DNA from 4 places in the Lentibacillus halophilus genome. Region 1 is predicted to be linked to each of the others. Evidence: riboswitches for the same ligand, from Rfam matches in the RefSeq annotation. Region 1 holds a riboswitch; each other region holds the start of a gene.
What was found. Region 1 has a riboswitch for thiamine pyrophosphate ahead of thiD (bifunctional hydroxymethylpyrimidine kinase/phosphomethylpyrimidine kinase). Riboswitches for the same ligand answer to the same signal wherever they lie in the genome.
Positions count from the first base shown of each region.

Region 2: linked by a shared signal. The riboswitch ahead of ACZ5Q7_RS06705 (acetylornithine deacetylase) and the one ahead of thiD (bifunctional hydroxymethylpyrimidine kinase/phosphomethylpyrimidine kinase) in region 1 are both predicted to bind thiamine pyrophosphate.
Region 3: linked by a shared signal. The riboswitch ahead of tenA (thiaminase II) and the one ahead of thiD (bifunctional hydroxymethylpyrimidine kinase/phosphomethylpyrimidine kinase) in region 1 are both predicted to bind thiamine pyrophosphate.
Region 4: linked by a shared signal. The riboswitch ahead of thiO (glycine oxidase ThiO) and the one ahead of thiD (bifunctional hydroxymethylpyrimidine kinase/phosphomethylpyrimidine kinase) in region 1 are both predicted to bind thiamine pyrophosphate.

Region 1 covers NZ_AP043750.1:1,121,586-1,126,693, forward strand. Annotated here, with positions in the region: gene ACZ5Q7_RS05360 (glycine betaine ABC transporter substrate-binding protein) at 1-255, opposite strand, end outside; gene thiE (thiamine phosphate synthase) at 464-1,069, opposite strand; gene thiM (hydroxyethylthiazole kinase) at 1,074-1,844, opposite strand; gene thiD (bifunctional hydroxymethylpyrimidine kinase/phosphomethylpyrimidine kinase) at 1,845-2,648, opposite strand; TPP riboswitch at 2,818-2,933, opposite strand; gene ACZ5Q7_RS05380 (DUF4064 domain-containing protein) at 3,110-3,541, shown strand; gene ACZ5Q7_RS05385 (YhdT family protein) at 3,676-3,960, shown strand; gene panF (sodium/pantothenate symporter) at 3,957-5,108, shown strand, end outside.
Region 2 covers NZ_AP043750.1:1,369,144-1,374,251, forward strand. Annotated here, with positions in the region: gene ACZ5Q7_RS06695 (Eco57I restriction-modification methylase domain-containing protein) at 1-267, shown strand, start outside; gene ACZ5Q7_RS06700 (sodium:calcium antiporter) at 323-1,315, shown strand; TPP riboswitch at 1,404-1,505, shown strand; gene ACZ5Q7_RS06705 (acetylornithine deacetylase) at 1,735-3,012, shown strand; gene ACZ5Q7_RS06710 (ABC transporter ATP-binding protein) at 3,056-3,832, shown strand; gene ACZ5Q7_RS06715 (ABC transporter permease) at 3,829-4,581, shown strand; gene ACZ5Q7_RS06720 (ABC transporter substrate-binding protein) at 4,578-5,108, shown strand, end outside.
Region 3 covers NZ_AP043750.1:2,850,152-2,855,259, forward strand. Annotated here, with positions in the region: gene trhA (PAQR family membrane homeostasis protein TrhA) at 1-469, shown strand, start outside; gene ACZ5Q7_RS14075 (Eco57I restriction-modification methylase domain-containing protein) at 635-2,899, opposite strand; TPP riboswitch at 3,058-3,158, shown strand; gene tenA (thiaminase II) at 3,243-3,929, shown strand; gene ACZ5Q7_RS14085 (ZIP family metal transporter) at 4,211-5,026, shown strand; gene ACZ5Q7_RS14090 (NUDIX hydrolase) at 5,067-5,108, opposite strand, start outside.
Region 4 covers NZ_AP043750.1:2,207,450-2,212,557, reverse strand. Annotated here, with positions in the region: gene ACZ5Q7_RS10905 (DNA polymerase IV) at 1-1,242, shown strand, start outside; gene thiO (glycine oxidase ThiO) at 1,733-2,854, opposite strand; TPP riboswitch at 2,948-3,058, opposite strand; gene ACZ5Q7_RS10895 (glycerophosphodiester phosphodiesterase) at 3,211-3,942, shown strand; gene rnz (ribonuclease Z) at 4,069-5,013, shown strand; gene ACZ5Q7_RS10885 (DNA polymerase IV) at 5,095-5,108, opposite strand, start outside.

The DNA of each region.
Region 1 (5,108 bases):
AATGTCTTTCAGAACTTCCCCCATTAAGTAACTGACGACCGTTTCTCTTGCCCATGCAACATACGGAATGGTCAGTTCCTTTTTGCCTAATTCAACATCTTTGTTTTCGTCCGTTTCCGTATTTTCGTTCTGGCTCTCATTATTTTCCGGGGATTCGCTGGCATTCGTGTTATTATCGTCTGCACCACATGCTGCAAGAACTATAGAAAACATCAAAATAAAAGCCAATTCTGTTAAACAACGTTTGTTCCACATCAACCGTTATCCACTCCTTCTCTCAATTTATTAGCCATGTGGTTCAGTGTACGAGACTCGACCTGAACAAGGCTAATACCAAAAAAGGGTTTTATGGATAACATACCTTTATTTTGAAGATCCACGGTCAGTTATTGCAGTGATTCTTCGTTTTTTCTGTTTACAGGGCGGAATGCTGTCCGCGTGTCACCATTCGACAATTTTCACCTCAAAGGCTGGCGACGACAGCGTTTATATCATCCGCTTTTGTAATAGCTGAAACAACTGAAACCCCATCCGCACCGGCATCGATAACGGATGCAGCATTTTGGTCGTTAATGCCGCCAATTCCGACAATGGGCGTACCGGGATACTGACGTTTTAATGTTTTAATCCATTCGGTACCGACAGCTTGTTTGGCGTCGTCTTTGGTTGACGTGGCAAAAATCGGTCCAGCTCCGAGATAATCAGCCAGATGAATTGGGCTGTTGTCAACTTCATGCTGATTGGATACCGACAGGCCAATAATTTTATCCGGAAATTTTTCCCTTAACTCTTCCAAGTGCCTATCATCCTGGCCGACGTGGATACCATCAGCTTCCAGTGGTTCAACCATATCCATGTCGTCATTGACAAAAAACAATACGTGGTGCCGCGTGCATATATCGCGCAGTTGAAAACCTAAATTCAGCTTTTCCTGTCCGGTCAGCGAGCCTGTCCCCTTTTCCCGGAATTGAAAAGCGGTAATACCGGCTTTTGCTCCCTTTTCCAAAATAGCTGCAAGGTCCCCAGTACAGTTCTGGCTTCCCATGATAAAATACTTTCGTAAATTCATAACGTTACGTCCTTTCCAATGTTGCAGGGTCATAGGATAGGGCATCGATAAAATGGGGCAGAAATGTTCCAGGTCCATTGACATCCGTTTGCTCGGCGACATATTCCGCTGCCAATCCATAAAATCGGACTGCCGTTAAGACTTGTTGTTCAATCGCGTCGTTCGTTGACAGGCAAGCTGTTAAAATGGAACCGAGAAGGCATCCAGCCCCGGTTATTTTGCCTAGAAGAGGATGCCCGGTGGTATTATGCAACATTTCATTGCCAATGCAAATGACATCCGTTTTTCCAGTAACAACGGCGGTACAGGAATAGGCTTCCGTTACCTTTGAAGCGATTTCATCCGCGTCGCCATCCCCGATTGATTCAACGCCTTTGGTTTCCCAGGGGACTTCAACGAGGTGCGCGAGTTCACCGGCATTTCCTTTAATGACGGTGGGCTTTACTTCGGTTAAAATCTCTTTCATCGCTGTTGTCCGGAACGGGGTGGCCGCAACACCGACCGGATCAATGACAACCGGAACTCCTTTTTCATTGGCTGCTTTGCCGGCTCGAATCATGGATTGCAGCTCGTCAGCGGTTAAGGTGCCGATATTAAGCAGGACGCCATTCGCATTAGCGGCCATGTCGGCGGCTTCCTCTTCAGCCTTTGCCATGACTGGCGCTGCCCCAAATGACAGCAATCCGTTTGCGGAAAAGTTCACAACTACCTGATTGGTCAGATGATGGATCAGCGGTGTTGCTTTGCGTACGTTTTGTATAATCGTTTGATTCATTTATTTCACCTTTTCCTCTCGCTGTGCCCAATGGTTAGTCGGACCGCTTCCATAGCCAATGGAAAACGAATGACGTATGGCTGCGGTCACATAGTCTTTCCCTTTTTGCACGGCTTCCGGTAATGGATAGCCTTGACTCATATAAGCGGTTATGGCTGCGGAATACGTACAGCCGGTGCCGTGTGTGTTTGTTGTATCAATCCGGTCTGCTGTGAACGTATGCATCTGGTTTCCATCATATAAAAAATCCACAGCCTTTCCTTGCATATGACCACCTTTAACCAATGCAGCACCTGCGCCATACTCATGAACCATTTGTTTGGCAGCCTGCTGCATATCTTCGGACGTTTCCACCGTCTTGCCGGTGATCACCTCTGTTTCCGGAATATTCGGTGTGATGACGGTCGTTAAAGGAAGTAATTGGTCGCGTAAATACGTTTGAGCATCTTCGGAAATTAATGGGTCACCGCTCGCCGCGACCATAACCGGATCCATGATATATGGCGTTTCCAACCCGGAAATTTTTTCTCCAACGGCATTCATGATGTCGATATTGGCCAGCATGCCCGTTTTAAAAGCTTGGAACGGAATATCGGAAATAACGGACTCCAACTGCTGCTTAATCATGGATTCCGATAAATGCTGTACATCCTGGACGCCTGTTGTGTTCTGAGCAACAATCGAGGTGATGACGGACATTCCGTACGACTGCAACTCCTGAAATGTTTTTAAATCTGCCTGAATACCGGCACCACCGCTTGGATCTGTCCCGGCAATCGTCAATGAAGCAGGAATAGACTTCATGATAAGACCTCCTCATATGTAATGTTTTAATAAATTGACATGTTTCATTTTCGTTAGAACAAACCAGCCGATAAACGCTCATTTCGGATGGAGTATGTTCTCTATGCGAATCCAAATGAAAAAAGCCAGATCCATAGACTGGACCTGGCTTGAAATAGCTGATAGCAATTTTACCGTCAGACTACTTCCCTGCGCTGGTGCTAACCAGATCAGGTCCATAAGAGTCGGAAAGCTTAAAAGCCTTTCCTCTCAGCCCATAGTTGCCGGGCACCCCTAGTAGTACATTGTTTTATTGTGATTTCATTGTAACAGAGAAACATCTGTGTGTCATCTAATTTCGAAATTTTCAAATCATCATGGTATCAGAAGAAAATGACCTTGATTTTTTGTTACAATAAAATAGTATGCTAATTCACATCATATGGATGAAGAGATTAAAAGGCATTTGGGGAGGTAATTGCATGAACAGAACAGGTGAAATCGTATTAACCATTATCGGTGCATTGATTTATGGGTTTTTTGGCATTGTCGGATCATTTGCGGTTTGGCTGTTAAGCAACGAAGAGATTATAAATGAGGCAAAAGAAGAAATTAGTCAGCAGCAATCCGGAATAACGATGAGTAATTTAAACGAGTTCTTGGAAGCAGGGGTGCAAGGCAGCGGCTGGTTATTAATTATTGTGTCAGTGTTAGCACTGATTGTAGGGATTATTTCCGTTGTGTTCATGAAAGGTGACAAAAAACCCAAAGCAGCCGGCATCATGTTGATTGTAACAGCTGCTATCAGTGTCGTTATCACTCTGGGCGCAGGAATATTCAGCGGCTTATTTTATTTAATCGCCGGTATCATGTGCTTGGCACGGAAAAAGCCAGAGACTATAACTATGGAATAGATACATATCGAAGAGTAACGTATGATCGTTACTCTTCTCTCTTGTATGTGTTAATTTTAGGAATATTTACAAAGTCATTTGCAATCCGTTATAGTGTAGGACAGGTATGATATAGAGATAAGGGAGGATTAAGAATGGAAGAACATCATACCCATGATAATGATTCACGCTATAAAGTAGCCAATCGGGAAGCGTTAATCGGACTTGGATTGGTTGTGTTTAATTTTGTCTGGTGGTTTGCCTTTGCCTATGGTCTTGGTGGGAAGGATCCATCTGACTATTTGTATGTTTTTGGACTGCCTGCATGGTTTTTTTACAGCTGCGTGCTTGGGTTTATCGTTATGGCGGTTCTGGTTACGATTGTGGTTAACAAGTGGTTTGTGACCGTTTCATTTGAGGAAGAAGGAGAAGACACATGAATTGGCAAGCATTGGTTCCATTAATTGGCTTGTTGCTCATAATATTTGGTGTGGGCGTTTGGGCTGGAAGGTACGTTAAATCAAATACATTCATGCAGGATTACTTTCTGGGTGGAAGAAGCCTTGGCGGATTTGTCCTGGCGATGACGATGACGGCTACTTATGGCAGTGCGAGCAGTTTTATCGGTGGCCCTGGAACGGCTTATACACAAGGGCTCGGCTGGGTGCTGCTGGCGATGACGCAGGTGTCAACCGGATATTTCGTGCTGATGGTTTTAGGTAAAAAATTTGCGATTGTGACACGCAAATATAACGCATTGACCATGGTTGATTTTTTGAAAGAGCGCTACCGCTCCAAATGGGTGGTTCTGCTATCGGCGTTCAGCATTATTATCTTTTTATTTTCTGCAATGGCAGCCCAGTGGATCGGTGGCGCCCGGCTGATTGAGTCACTGGTCGGGATTCCGTATACAACGGCGTTATTTATTTTTGCGTTATTCGTTTTGATTTATGTAACTATTGGCGGCTTCCGGGCGGTTGCGCTGACCGATGCTGTTCAAGGAACGATTATGTTTGTCGGGACCCTCATATTGCTGGTTGCGACGATTATCGCCGGGGGTGGTATTTCCAATATCATTGCAGACCTGTCTGCGGAAAACCCGAATTTGATTACTCCATATGGTGCGGATGGCAGTCTTTCGCCAACCTTTGTATCGTCGTTCTGGATCCTTGTGGGCGTAGGCACAGTAGCTTTACCACAAATTGCCGTCCGGGCTATGTCCTACAAAGATTCCCGTTCCATGCATCGAGCGCTAATCATCGGTACCATTGTGGTCGGTGTTATCATGTTAAACATGCATTTGATTGGTGTGTTCGCCCGCCCGATTTTGCCGGGGATTGACGTGGGTGATAAAGTGATGCCGCTTATCGCGTTGGAAGTATTGCCGAACTGGCTGGCTGGCATTGTGCTGGCAGCTCCCATGGCAGCCATTATGTCAACGGTGGATTCTCTATTGCTTCTAGTGAGTTCCTCCATTGTAAAAGACGTTTATTTAAATTACGTGGAACCACAAGCATCCCGTCAGCGCGTGAAGCGATTAAGCATTGGAATCACAGCTGTTCTGGGAATCATTGTATTCGTTATGGCG
Region 2 (5,108 bases), 250 kb from region 1:
GGTTATGCTATTTATGGCCTTAAAAATAATAAGGAAGGAATGGACCTCCCCTTATTAACCAAAATTCTTAATTCGAAAATAATGGATTATTATATTCAACTGACCAGTTATATGATCAGTGGCGGTTACTATTGTTATCAAAAAAAATATTTAGAGAACTTCACGATCCCTGATTTTTCAGAAGAAGAAAAGCAATATCTTAAAAGCATGACGTCAAAGGATGTCATTGATGAATTTCTTATCCAAAAATATGGGCTTGAACGATAATATACAAATAGTAGACAGGTAACAGGGGTTCGGGTACTTTGGAGGCGTTGTAACAGTGGTATTTGTTTGGTTTGTATCAGCGGCTGTATTAACGGTTTTTACAGCAAGAAAGTTATCACTCTATGCGGATGTGATAAGTGAAAAAACGGCAATGGGTGGCATGGTTGTCGGGACGATTCTTCTGGCTGGTGCGACATCATTGCCGGAAGTAACGACCAGTTTTTCCGCGGTAATGATTGATAATATTGATATAGCGATTGGAAATATGCTTGGTTCCAATCTGTTTAATGTGTTCATACTCGGCGCGTTGGACTTTTATTATAGAAAACGACGATTATTTCATCTTGCCAGCAGTAATCACAAATATACGGCGTCGTTAGGATTTGTCCTAATGATGTTGGTAACGCTGGCTCTATTGGTACGCATGGATTATGCCATCGTTGGAATAGGCCTGGATTCACTACTGATTGCAGCTGTTTACATAGTTGGGATGGCGATCATCAGAAAACTGCCGGCGCCTTCTCTCAGTCATGAGGAAACAGCGGATGTGGAAGAGACTGACGGAGATAGAGAATCCATCTCTGTTGGACATGCTTTTGCAGGTTTTACTGTTTCGGCATTGATTATCTTAGGAACAGGAACCCTTCTTTCAATAACAGGTGATGACATTGCAGTTATTACCGGGCTTGGGTCGAGTTTTGTAGGCAGTTTTCTCATAGCCGCGACGACCTCTTTACCGGAAGGGGTATCCGTTTTAGCAGCGTTACGATTAAAAAATGTGAATTTGGCGGTCGGCGCTATTCTCGGCAGTAATATGCTGAATATGTTGATTCTTGCTTTATCGGATGTGGTTTACAGACAAGGATCATTGTTGGCAGATGGAAGTGGATCGCATGCGTTGTCCGCGATTGGCGGAATGTTCCTTGTTTTCGTTGTCATCTGGTCTTTCATGCGGAAACAGTCGCCATCCATATTGGTTTACAGTATTCCGTCACTGGTCATTATCGTCGGCTATTTTCTTGTTCAATACATGATATTTACAAGTTGAAAAATAAATGTTGTTAATGGTGTCATTACTATTGACTTATATTCAAAATTATGCGACATTAATGAAGAGATAGTAAACAACTGCATAGAGATAACACTAGGGGCGCTGAAAAGCTGAGAAAGACTGGTTTGTCTTGACCCTTGAACCTGCACTGGCTAATACCAGCGAAGGGAAGTGGAACACGTTGTCATGACACATAACATGTATCTTAATGGAATGATACGAGGAACCGCTTCTGTTAGAAGAAGCGGTTCCTTTATTTTATCACGCATTAATGAATGGTCATACCTCACCTGTGAACGTGGGCAAACCATTTACGTGAAGGTTTGGGATAAACAACCCGCAATGTTTGATTCGTTCAACACCATTCAGTTGGTAAGGTGCCACCCAGTGACTTTACTTTAAAGGAGGAATAGTACATGCATCATTTACTGAATCATCTGGTAAATCAAGTTGACTATCGACAGGATGAGCTTGTTGATTTATTGAAAGAACTCATTCAATTTAAAACGCCCGCACCACCTGCCAGAAATACCGAGGAGGCGCAACAATTTATTGATTCATTTTTACAGGAAAAAGGGTTGAGTACGGATAAGTGGGACGTTTATCCAGGAGATCCGAATGTTGTTGGCGTTCGTAAAGGGACGCATTCCGATTCCCATAGGAGCCTGATTGTGAATGGGCATGTCGATGTTGCTGAAGTGAATGAGGATGAGGCATGGGTGAGCGATCCATTTACGCCATTTGTTCGAGACGGCCAGATAATTGGCAGAGGTGCAGCGGACATGAAAGGTGGTATGGCTGGTGCTTTATTTGCCATCCAGTTGCTGCATGATTCCGGAATTGAATTGCCGGGTGATTTAACGTTTCAATCCGTCATCGGTGAAGAAGTTGGCGAAGCTGGGACATTGCAATGTTGCAAGCGTGGTTATAAAGCCGACTTTGCGATTGTTGTTGACACAAGTGATTTGCATATACAGGGGCAGGGAGGTGTCATCACAGGCTGGATTACCGTAAAGAGCAAGGAAACGTTCCATGATGCTACGCGTAAAGATATGATTCATGCCGGTGGAAATCTGTTTGGCGCCAGCGCAATAGAAAAAATGACAAAAATTATTCAGGGGCTACAAGAACTGGAAAGACATTGGTCCGTTATGAAAAGTTATCCAGGCTATCCTGCTGGAACCAACACGATCAATCCGGCTGTTATTGAAGGTGGAAGACATGCGGCTTTTATAGCTGATGAATGCCATTTATGGATTACTGTTCACTTTTATCCCAATGAAACGCACGAGCAAGTGGCAAGAGAGATAGAGGACCATATCCGTGCCGTTGCAAATGGAGATCCATGGCTTCGGGAAAACCCACCTGTGTTTGAATGGGGCGGGTCATCCATGATTGAAGATCGTGGCGAAATATTTCCATCGTTGGAAGTGGATTATGACCATGATGCAGTCCAGACATTAATACAGTCGCATCAACGTGTACAGAATGAAGCGCCTACCGTCGATGTTTCTCCATCTGTAACGGATGGGGGCTGGTTTGGCGATGCAGGTATTCCTGCTGCTATTTATGGTCCGGGGAGTCTTCGGTACGCTCACGCAGTCAATGAACAAGTTTCTATTGAGCAATTGGTTGAATACACGAAAACGTTGTTAACGTTTATATATGAGTGGTGTCATACAGAAAAAGAATGAATGAAAACTAGTATGGTCATTTAAAGGGAGATGAGGATTGCAGATGAGTAAAGAAGCATTAGCGTTTAATGATGTGACATTTCGCTATCAATCAGAAAAAAGTGTAGAGTCCGTTTCCATTTTGGACAAGATACATTTTCATGTGGATGATGGTGAACTTGTCAGTATTATTGGGACCAGCGGATCTGGCAAGAGTACTATATTTCGGTTAATTACCGGGCTTGAACAGCCGGATGAAGGTGATATTTTACTGGATGGAAAGATAGCAAAAAGTCGATTAGGACAAGTAGGTTATATGCCCCAGGAAGATTTATTAATGCCGTGGAGAACGATTATGGAAAATGCCGCACTGCCATTAGAAATTAAAGGGACAAAAAAGGAAGAAGCCCAAAGCCGTGTATTAAAACTATTGGCTGATTTTGGTCTTGAAGGTGTGGAGCATGCCTTTCCTGGTAATCTATCAGGCGGTATGCGTCAGCGGGTATCTTTTTTACGAACGATTTTGAGCGGATCCAATCTTTTGTTATTGGATGAACCATTCAGTGCTTTGGATGCGATTACCCGGATAAACATGCAGGAATGGCTGCTTGAACAGTGGAAGAAATGGGAGAAAACGATTCTATTTATTACACATGATGTGGAAGAAGCGTTATTTTTATCTGATCGTATTTTTATACTGACACAAAAGCCAAGTAATGTCATCCAAGAGGTAAAAGTACCTTTAGAGCGCCCAAGGACGCTGCGTGATTTAAGCCAAACGGATGTTGTAACACTGAAAGAACATTTAATCGAACTGCTTCGTTCCAAGGTGAAAATATGAAAAATCTTCATTCGTATTTGTTATCGAGCTTACTGGTGCTTGTATTCCTGATTGTTTGGGAAATAGGGGCGAGCTTATATAATAAAAGTTTTATATTGCCAACGCCCACAGCAATAGCTGGAGAGTTATGGGAGTTGAAAACGGTTTTACTGTTGAACCACCTCCCATCGACTTTGTTAATCATCCTAATTGGCCTTGTGGTGTCCATCGTGATGGGTGTCACTTTGGCCGTATGGATGAATATGAGTAAAACAGCGGAAAAAACGTTCTATCCACTGATTATTACATCCCAGACAATACCGGTTATTGCGTTAGCTCCCATTTTTGTTCTCTGGTTTGGATATACGATTTGGAGCAAAGTCGTTGTTGCCATTTTAATCACGTTTTTTCCGCTTACAGTCAGTACATTTGATGGGCTACGTTCATCCAATAAAGATTTGAAAGAATTACTGCTTACAATGGGAGCTTCCAAAAAAGATATTTTCTTTAAATTGGATGTGCCATCTGCCTTGCCATCTTTTTTTTCAGGGTTAAAAGTTGCTGTAACGATGAGCGTGATTGGTGCGGCAATAGGCGAATGGTTAGGTGCACAAGCCGGGTTGGGATATTTTAGCCGCCGAATGATGACCCAATTTGATGGTGCAGCTGTATTTGCTCCAATCGTTTTATTATCAGCAGTCGGCATTTTCTTATTTTTACTAGTCATATGTCTGGAAAAAATTATATTAAAATGGAGGGAAAAGCAATGAAAAAATATATAGGGATAACTTTATGCTTATGGATTATTTTGTTACTGACTGCTTGCGGAGGCACTGATGCATCGCAGAAAACAGATAAAGAAAAAGGGACAAATGAATCATCGAACGCAGATGACCTAAAAGAAGTCAGTATTATGCTCGATTGGTATCCAAATGCCGTACATAGTTATATCTATGCAGCAAAAGAAAAAGGTTTTTTTGAAGAAGAGGGTATAAAGGTTGATATTCAGTTCCCGACCAACACGACAGATCCATTAAATCTGGCAGCCGCTGGTAAGGTAACATTGGGTTTATATTATCAGCCTGATGTTATAACCGCTCGTGCCAATGAAAATGTTCCTGTTAAATCGGTCGCCTCGATTGTACGTTCTCCTTTAAATCATGTTGTTTTTCTGGACGACAGTCCCATTCAGTCTCCTAAAGATTTAGAAGGCAAGAAAGTAGGCTACCCGGGAATACCACTAAATGAGGCATTATTGAAAACAATGGTAGAGCATGATGGTGGAGACTATAGTAAA
Region 3 (5,108 bases), 1.2 Mb from region 1:
GACATACCATATGGTTGTTGCACGCGACCATATTATCGCTTTTTTACGTCGCGTTGACCATTCCATGATTTTTGTCCTGATTGCCGGCACGTATACCCCGTTGTGCCTGATCAGTTTAAGCGGCACGGTGGGATGGATTTTATTTGCCGTTATAAGTGGACTAGCGTTCATGGGGGTTACCTTTAAGCTTGTCTGGTTCCACGCACCCAGGTGGCTGTCAACCGCATTGTATGTAGGAATGGGCTGGGTCGCTATTTTTTACATCCCGGCGCTTGCACCAATCATTGGCACTAACGGGTTGCTGATGCTCATTCTCGGCGGGGTATTTTACACGATCGGTGCGTTAATATATTGGCAGAAACCACAATTTCTCTCATTTAAACACATGGGATTTCACGAGATTTTTCACATATTCATTTTAGTCGGCAGTCTATGTCACTTTATTTGCGTGTATGGTTACGTCCTTTAAAATGATGTGACGAGCATTGAACCAACCCTCTGCACATACCTACAGAAGGTTGGTTCACACTATATCTGCTCCATTCTAGTATTCATGCGATCCACTGGCCATAGCAACGACTCCTTCAAATCATTTAAATCAGTATATCACAAATAACGTAAGCCTCCCAAAAGCTTAATTCACACTTTCTGCCAGATTCGCTTCCATTCGTTTGATTTCTTCCTCGCTTAGACCAAACGCATCTGCTATCCACTGATCGATCTGTTTATTTAACCGGGCTTCCTCTTCATTCCATTCATCCGTATTTTTATCACGTTGAACGTGCAGCATCTGTTCCACGAATTGGGAAATACGTTTTTGCTTTTGTTCGGAAACATCCGGTACAGGGAACATTTTCAGATCCTTCACCTTCAATTGCGGAAATGTTTTTCGCTGAAATTTGTCAAATTTATTCATAAACCAAAACGTCATCACAGTGGAATTAATCACACCCAATAAAAACAAGGGATCCATACGGCAGTCGATGATGTTATTGGCATTGCGATCATTTAATAGCGCTTTTTCCGTGTAGACAGCATGAATCGCATACATTGCTTGAGAGGGGATCTGTCTGACTAAAATTCTTGGTTTCGTGAATAGCTCTTTTTGCCGTTTGGCAGCCAGATTAGCACCGTATTGAAGCCACTTCCCTCCCCAATTCAGATGATACCGGCAAACATCACGCCCATCGAGGTATCGCCAGTAGGTGTCATCAACTTGATAATCACTGTGATAGACTCGATTTTCTTTCATTTCTTTTGTCTGAACCGGAATGCCTTCACCAACCTCATAAGCCACCAATCCTGACTTGACAGTCGCAACGGAGCCCAGATCCAAACTGGTGTTTTCAATTTTTTTCATCAATTCCACAGCTTGTTTGTTTTTCATGAGTGATATATTTATAATACTTTGCTCATCCGTTAATTCATCCGGCTCCACGTCGGCAACAATTGTGACATGACCGTCAGTAAACTCCCCAAGCTTGACAGTTGTCGGTGTACGTTTTTGAAAAATAATAAAACATGTATCAACACCGGCCTGTTCAAACATCCGGTCGTATATATTAATGATTTTTAAATGACCCGTCTGCTCCAGCAGAAAACGACGCATTTTCTTACATGAATCAATCGTCAAACACGTATTAGGAACAATAAACGCAAACCACCCGCCTTCTTTTAACAAATGATACGACCGTTCTATAAATAATAAATAGGTATTCATTTGATAGTCCACTAAATCATAATGGCTGTTAAAGTAGGCTTTTTCATCATCACTGAACCCGTTATCTCTGGTAAAGACATACGGAGGATTGCCGATAATGATATCAAATCCGCCCGCATTCATGACGTCCGGAAATGCCTGATGCCAGTCGAATGCCTCATCCGAGACATCCGGTTGATCGATAATTGAATTTCCCGTTTGCAAATGAGCATCAAGTGACGTTAATTCATCATATGTAGTCGCTGTTTTTAACCATAGCGACCATTTAGCTATCTCAATGCTCTCATCATTCCGGTCAACACCGAACAAATTATGATTTACGATATATCGGCTGATATCGGTTATATTTACTTGTCCGTCTTGTGTTTCCTGGCGTTTTTTATGGATTGTTTCCCATTCTGACACGACACTGTCCAGCGCCATGTTCAAAAAAGCACCACTGCCCGCAGCCGGGTCCAATATGGTAACAGATTGCAATTGTTTCTGAAGTTGATCGTAAAGGTGTGATCGGGATACCGCTTGCAATTCCCGTTTTCTATCATCCATCCATCGCTGTAATGTTTCGTCCAGCAATCGCTTGGTAACATCGGGGGATGTGTAGAATATCCCCTCTTTCTTTCGTCTCCCCTGCCCCGGGGCCTCTGTCATATCCGATTTTATTTTTTCCAGATCGTTCATCGATTGTTCAAATACATAGCCGAGTATATTGACGCTAACGTCTGTGGAAAAGTCGTATCTCGTTATGTTTTCAACCAGGCAGAACATATGGTCTTGAATAATGATTTGGTCCAGTACCGGATCGACTTGAAATAACTCACCATTCAATCGATTGAAGTTGTCTTGATTCATCGAAAAAAACAGTTCTTTCAGTCGACACCATATTCCGGTACCGCTGTCGTCCGACGACTGTTTGGCCGCTTGCACAAGATGACGCAATCGATTGTTTGACAGCAAATGGTTATCTTCACAAAAACAAACAACGAGCAATCGGTTGAGAAGCTTTTGTATGGTTTCAAACATCACCGGCGCACCGTACGCCGTCGTTTGATTCTGTACGTGTGCGACCAATGTTTGCCATACGTATCGATAGTCTGCGTAAAACTTTTTGGCAACAGCTTGTTCCTGCTCTCTATCGCTACGGTTGATCCTCGTCATTCGCCCGTCTGTTGAATACTGCATCCTTTCCCCACTTTCAGCCTGGTCATTGTATACATCATAGCATAACGCGTTGAACACGTGGCAAATGACACCCATTGATCCAATGAGTAAAAATTTTGACAAATATATTGACACGCATAACGTTATATGTTTTGATTGAATCAAATACAATAATAAAACAACGACACTAGGGGAGCATTTCGCTGCTGAGAAAGGTAAGACTTGACCCTTTGAACCTGATCCAGTTCATACTGGCGTAGGGAAGTGGAGATGATTGTATGATTCGCCACACTATCCAATGGCGATAGTTACCGAGTACATAAGAAACTGCTCCCTCTTAGTGATTAAGAGAGGAGTTTTTATTTTGGAACAATCGTTCAGCGATCGTATTTTTAAACGGGTGGAGCCTTTATGGAACTCGTATTTGGAGCACCCCTTTGTCAAAGGGATTGGGGACGGAACGCTCGATGTGGAAAAGTTTAAGCATTTTATGAAACAGGACTACATTTACTTAATGGAGTACTCGCGCATTTTCGCCATCGGGGCATCAAAAGCGCGTGACTTAAAGACGATGACCATTTTCGCCAATCTTCTGCACGGGACCATGAACGAAGAAATGGATTTACACCGGGAATACGCATCCAAATTCGGTATTACAAAAGATGAATTGGAAGCAACCGAACCATCCGCCACTGTCACTGCCTATACAAGCTATATGTTGAACAAAGCGCAGAGCGGCGGTGTTGAAAACGCAATCGCAGCGGTTCTTGCCTGCGCATGGAGTTATAACTTTATCGGAAACGAACTTGCCACATGGCCAAATGGTACCGAACATGAGTTATATGGCAACTGGGTCAAAATGTATTCATCTGACGCGTTTGCCAACATTGCCAAAAACTGCATTGATCTAATTGACGACATCGGGAAAGACAAACCGGAACACGAACTAAAAGAATTGGAGGAAATCGTCGTCAAAACGAGTTACTTTGAGTATATGTTTTGGGATATGGCAGAAAATATATCCATGTGGCCTGTTGCACAAACCGTCTAACAACAGCTGGAAACTTCCTCTTTTGTGTCTGCCTGACAACCTAAGAGGAAGTTTTTTGTGGACAACGGTCATAGAGATGCCAAGCGGTATGATTTTTTTCAATAGACAGATCCTATAATTGACATGGGATGGTAATGATTGTACTATGTTTCTGAAACCAATAAAAGTTTCCTGAGGTAAACTTTTAAGGCTATGCAAAATAAAAATAGTTACTTGAATCAAGTTTTCATTAATTAAACATAGTTTGTTAGTGAAGAAACAAAAGAAGGAGACCATTCATCATGTTTGATTATTTTTTGGATTTAAACCCGATCGCACAGGCAACCATTGCCACACTTTTTACATGGGGCATGACCGCACTCGGTGCCGCGCTCGTTTTTGCAACGAGAGGCTTCCATCAGCGTTTCATGGATAGTATGCTCGGCTTTGCCGGGGGTGTCATGATTGCTGCAAGTTTTTGGTCCCTGCTGTCACCGGCATTGGAAAAGGCGGAAGGCGGACCCTTACCGGCATGGGCTCCAGCCGCAATAGGGTTTTTGCTTGGCGGCGTTTTCCTCTGGGCATCCGATAAACTGCTCCCGCATCTTCATCCCGGGTTAGCTATGGATGAGGCTGAAGGGATCAATCCGGACAGAAAAAGACGCAGTACACTTCTTGTTTTAGCTATCACACTGCATAATATTCCGGAAGGACTTGCGGTTGGTGTCGCGTTCGGAGCCATTGCCGCCGATTTGCCGACCGCGTCGCTAGGAGGAGCCATTGCGCTGGCGCTCGGTATCGGCATTCAGAACTTTCCTGAAGGATTGGCCGTGTCGATGCCGCTCCGACGTGAAGGAATGTCCCGGGGAAAAAGTTTCGCCTACGGGCAGGCATCCGGCGTCGTCGAACCCATCGCCGGAATCATCGGAGCACTCGCCGTCACCATTATGCAACCCCTGTTGCCTTATGCATTAAGTTTTGCTGCAGGTGCGATGATTTTCGTTGTGGCTGAAGAAGTTATTCCGGGGTCGCAGGAAAATGGAAATACCGACCTCGCCTCCATGAGTATCATGTTCGGTTTTACCATTATGATGATACTCGATGTCGCACTGGGATAGCGGGATATAGCGGCATGCGGGTAAGGTATCGTTCCGTTGATCATCCCTCTGTCCGCGTCTTATCCGCAGCCTGTATCAGGTG
Region 4 (5,108 bases), 1.1 Mb from region 1:
GGTTACCCGCGGAATAATGTCCTGTGCATTGATATGCGCTCCTTTTACGCCAGTATTGAGGCTGTTAAACGGGGGCTGGATCCCATGGTTGCCCAATTGGCTGTCGTTGGGGATGTGAACAGGCCGGGAAGTATCGTCCTGGCCGCTTCTCCGGCATTAAAGGAAAAACATGGAATAAGTAATGTCAGCCGTTTTTTTGAACTGCCCAACGACCCGAATATCGTTATTGCACCAGCACACATGGCCGACTATCTGGACGTGTCCATCGAAATCACCAAACTACTGAACCAATATGCCCCGAAAGAAGCGATTCACCCCTATTCCGTTGATGAAGTCTGGGTTACGGTGAACGGAATGGAGAAATTATTCGGTACCCGGTGGCAAATGGCCGCTTCCATTAAACAGGATATTTTGGAAAACTTCGGCATTACTTGTTCAATCGGAATAGGCGACAATAAATTTCTGGCCAAAGTGATGATGGACTTATACGCCAAAAAAGAAGGCATAGCGGAATGCACATATGACGATGTCAAAGAAAAACTGTGGCCGCATCCGGTCCAGGATATTTGGGGCATCGGCCGGCGAATGCAGCACAATATGAACCGAATGGGAATTATCACCCTTGGTCAGCTCGCTCGTTTCCCGTTCAAGCAATTAAGAAAACGGTTTGGCGTTATGGGAGAACAATTGTACTGGCATGCCTGGGGAATTGACTTAAGCCCTGTGCTTGGCCATTTCACGAAAACCGAGCAAAAAGGATTCGGTCACGGCATTTCTTTGTTGCGCGATTATTCCGGAGATGATGTCGCCGTCTGTATCCTCGACTTGTGCGAAGAAGTGTGTAGAAGAGCGCGAACAGCAAACAAAGCCGGCCGAACCATTCACCTTGGCATAACTTATTCCGAAACATCAGGAGGTGGATTCAGTCGGTCCAAATCCATTCCGCTGTCAACCAACAGTACAATGGACATGTATCATGTTTGCATGGAGTTGTTCAGTACATTTTATGATGGACTAAGCGATATCAGACATGTATATGTGACACTGAACAATCTGTACGATGATGATGGAAATGAACAATTGAGTTTATTTGACAACACGACCCAAAAAAAAGATATCGGTTATGTAATGGATGACATTCGAGCCGCATACGGGCCCACGGCCATTTTACGTGCTACAAGCTATACCAAAGCGGGCATTACCATCGATCGAAGCTCAAAGATAGGAGGACATCAAGCATGATTATGCACACTGTTGATAGTGAGGACCTTTACTGAATGACAGGTGAATGAATCCACTTTAAATTTTTACACTAGGAACATATGATCGTATATGTTATAATTATTTTTACAATAGACTGGCTTCACATGAGGGACTATGGCACACGTCTTCTCTTCTGGGATACTTCCCATGGAAGGGAGGTGTTGCCAATGGATATGAACGATGTATTAACGCTGATGATTTCCTTCGGCGTATTAATTGCGTTGATCATGTCCGATAAAAAATAACCCCTCATGTGCTTTAGCCCGGCCATGAGGGATTCATTCCCAATGGTGCCATCCCCTCTTGTTGGGGTTGGTCTATTGTACCGTTCCATGTCAGCACATGGAGCGGTTTTTAATATGATATGACTATCTGTAATCATTATACCACGAAAACAGTTTTTGTACACCCGATATCCATGCCCATTATGATATTAAGCATGTGCATAATCTCTTTTTAACTTTCCATGTCACGTCGTTATCGTCTCCAAAGGCTTACGGTCCACCGCAAACGCAGCATCGATTGGCTTATCTTCCAGCAAGTCTGCTACACGTATACCTGTAATCGGACTAAGCAGAATTCCGTTGCGGAAATGACCGGCCGCAATCGATAAGCCATTGACGTGAGGAGGTCTTCCAATATAAGGTAATCCATCTCCTGTTTGCGGACGAATGCCAGCCCATGCATTTTCCCATCTGGCCTCCTGTAAAGCTGGGACAATGTTTGTGGCGTTCTCTATCAGACCTGATACGCCCTGCAATTGAACAGATTGATCGAATTCATCTGGTTTTTGCGTGGCTCCGATAATAATCCTTCCGCCAGACTTTGGCACAATATAGCCATTTTCCAAAAAGATGCTGGATGATACAATTGGTTGATCATGCCGCACCGCAAAACACTCCCCTTTCACAGGGTGAACATCAAGTGATACGCCGGCTTTTCGAAGGATTTCATTGCTCCATGCTCCTCCCGCAACAACTACTTCTTTGGCATAAAACGAGTCAGACGATGTTTTTACGCCGATGATACGGTTATCTTCCTGTAAAAAATCGTCCACATTCATATGTTCCAGGATATCTGTCCCTAAAACAGCTGCCGATTGAGCAAACGCTTGAGATAATAGCGGTGCGGAAACTTGCCCGTCATTAGGTATATAAAAACCGCCCAAAGCCGCATCAGAAAGTTCCGGTTCTTTCATCCTTATTTTTTCCGCCGAAAGCCATTCCGCTTCTTGCCCCATCGATTGCTGCAATGCTGCAACCGATTCTAAATGGGCACGTTCATCGTCTGTTTGCGCTACCTTTAAAATGCCGCTCTGTTTGAGTTCGATATCTATACCGGAAAGGGATTGTAATTCTTCAGCCAATTCAGGAAACATAGCTCGGCTTTTTTGGGCCAGCTGAAAAAGCGGGTTGTCACCTTCTAGCTCCGACTGTGCACCTAACATACCTGCTGCCGCACTGGAAGCCTTCTCATTCAGTCCATCTTTTTCGATGATCAGAACGTGCTTATTTCGTTTACTCAGCTGATAGGCAATGGAATTTCCTATAATTCCCCCGCCAACGATAATCACATCATAATGTTGTTTCATTTTATCCCTCCTGCTGAATTCCCGGCAAAACGCAAAAAACCACTTCCCTCAATGGATCGGAAAATGGTTGGTGTGCTTTATTTTAAAATAAACCATCTCAGCCCACCACTTCCCTACGCCGGTGTTAACCGCGTCAAGTTCTAAGGGTCCCAAAGTTTATCACTTTGATCTCAGCCTTTTCAAAAGGCACCCCCAGTGGAAATGAAAAACGATTATAGTTTAACTTTAATTTATCAATAATATTGGCAAATGTCAATTAATAACCTTGATGTTAATTGGCGACTAAAATAGAATGTTATTATGGGTATGTTTTCATATTGACTTCTCATCTGAAATGCAACACAATCAAATAAGAGGTGAATGAATTGCCCACGACAATTTTTGCGCATAGGGGTGCCAGCAGCCTGGCCCCGGAAAATACCATGCCTTCCTTTAAACTGGCCTATGAATTGGGGGCTGAAGGTATTGAAACCGATGTACACCTTACCAGAGACAATGAAACCGTATTAATGCATGATGAGCACCTTAAGCGGACAACCAATGGTCACGGATACATTAAAAATTTCACTTATGAACAACTACAGAAGCTGGACGCCGGATCGTGGTTTTCATCCGACTATGCAGGTGTCTCTATTCTTACTTTGGGGACATTGTTGAATTGGGTTCGGAATAAATCATTATATTTAAACCTTGAACTGAAAAATAATAAAATCGATTATAAATATCTTGAACATCTCGTATATGAACAAGTGAAACAGTATCGGCTGACTAACCGGACAATATTATCAACATCGAATCCTCACAGTATCAAACGATTACGTTTACTCAGCGATTCACCCAATATAGGTTTCTTAAGATCCAAAAGGGCAAAAAATCTTGTCGGATACACTGAAAAATTAGGAGCCGGGTCTTTACATATCAACCATCGATTGCTTTCTCCACGGCTTCTAAGGCAAAGCGATGAGGCGAACATGCCCCTTCGTGTGTACACTGTCAATCGTCCCGACATTATGAGACGCTGTTTTCAATCAGGCTGTGACGCTATTATAACCGACGTGCCACACACCGCATTGGAGCAGCGGAAATGAACCGAAAATTAATGAGCATCGCAGGAGGATATCCCATGACCAGATTATTTAACATTGTCACCCTTCAAAATCGGAATGATATGTCATCAATGTATAAGTATTCCTATGAGCGAGGATGGCAATAATATGGAACTCATTTTTCTGGGGACCGGATCCGGTGTCCCATCCAAGGAACGCAATGTTTCCAGCATAGCTTTGAAATTATTGCAGGAGCAAAACAGTATTTGGCTGTTTGATTGCGGTGAAGCGACACAGCACCAAATTTTACGGACCAGTATCAAACCACGGAAAATCACAAAAATTTTTATTACCCATATGCATGGCGATCACATTTTTGGATTGCCCGGCTTATTAAGCAGCCGGTCTTTTCAGGGTGGTGATGAGCTTTTGACCATCTATGGCCCAAAAGGTATCAAACCTTTTATTGAAACAGCACTTGCTGTAAGCGGCACTCATTTAACCTATCCGCTTGAGATTGTAGAGATCAACGAAGGCTGTGTGTATGATAATGCGAATTTTACGGTGACAGCACAAAAATTGGATCATGGCGTAGAAAGTTATGGTTACCGCATTAAAGAAAAGGATAAACCAGGCAAGCTGCTCGTTGAAAAACTCGATAAAATGGGCATTAAGCCAGGACCAGTCTATCAGCAGATAAAAGAGAACGAGTTTGTAACGTTGGGAAATGGGCGAGTGATCCGGCGTGATCATTTCCTCGGGCCGGACAAAAAAGGGCGCATCGTAACGATCATGGGCGACACACGTTTTTCAGAGGCTTACCGGTCGTTGGCAGCACATTCGGACGTACTTATTCATGAAGCTACATTTGATAAACACAAGGCTGATTTGGCACACGCTTATTTTCATTCGACCACAACCCAAGCGGCACAGCTCGCCCGGCTAAGCAATGTAAACAAACTTGTCCTGACGCATATATCGTCGAGATACCAGAGCAACTCCGATGCAGAGATGCTTCTCAAGCAGGCCCGGACCATTTTCCCGCAAACGGAACTGGCGGACGATTTTTATCATATTACCATTGAATCTGCTAATGGAAGGTACCACCGCTGATGATTCATGGGAGAGGCTCGTCATATTATTGATGATTCAGAGAAAAATAGGTTTTAGAAAGATCCACAAACAACTGAGCTATCATTTCTTATAGT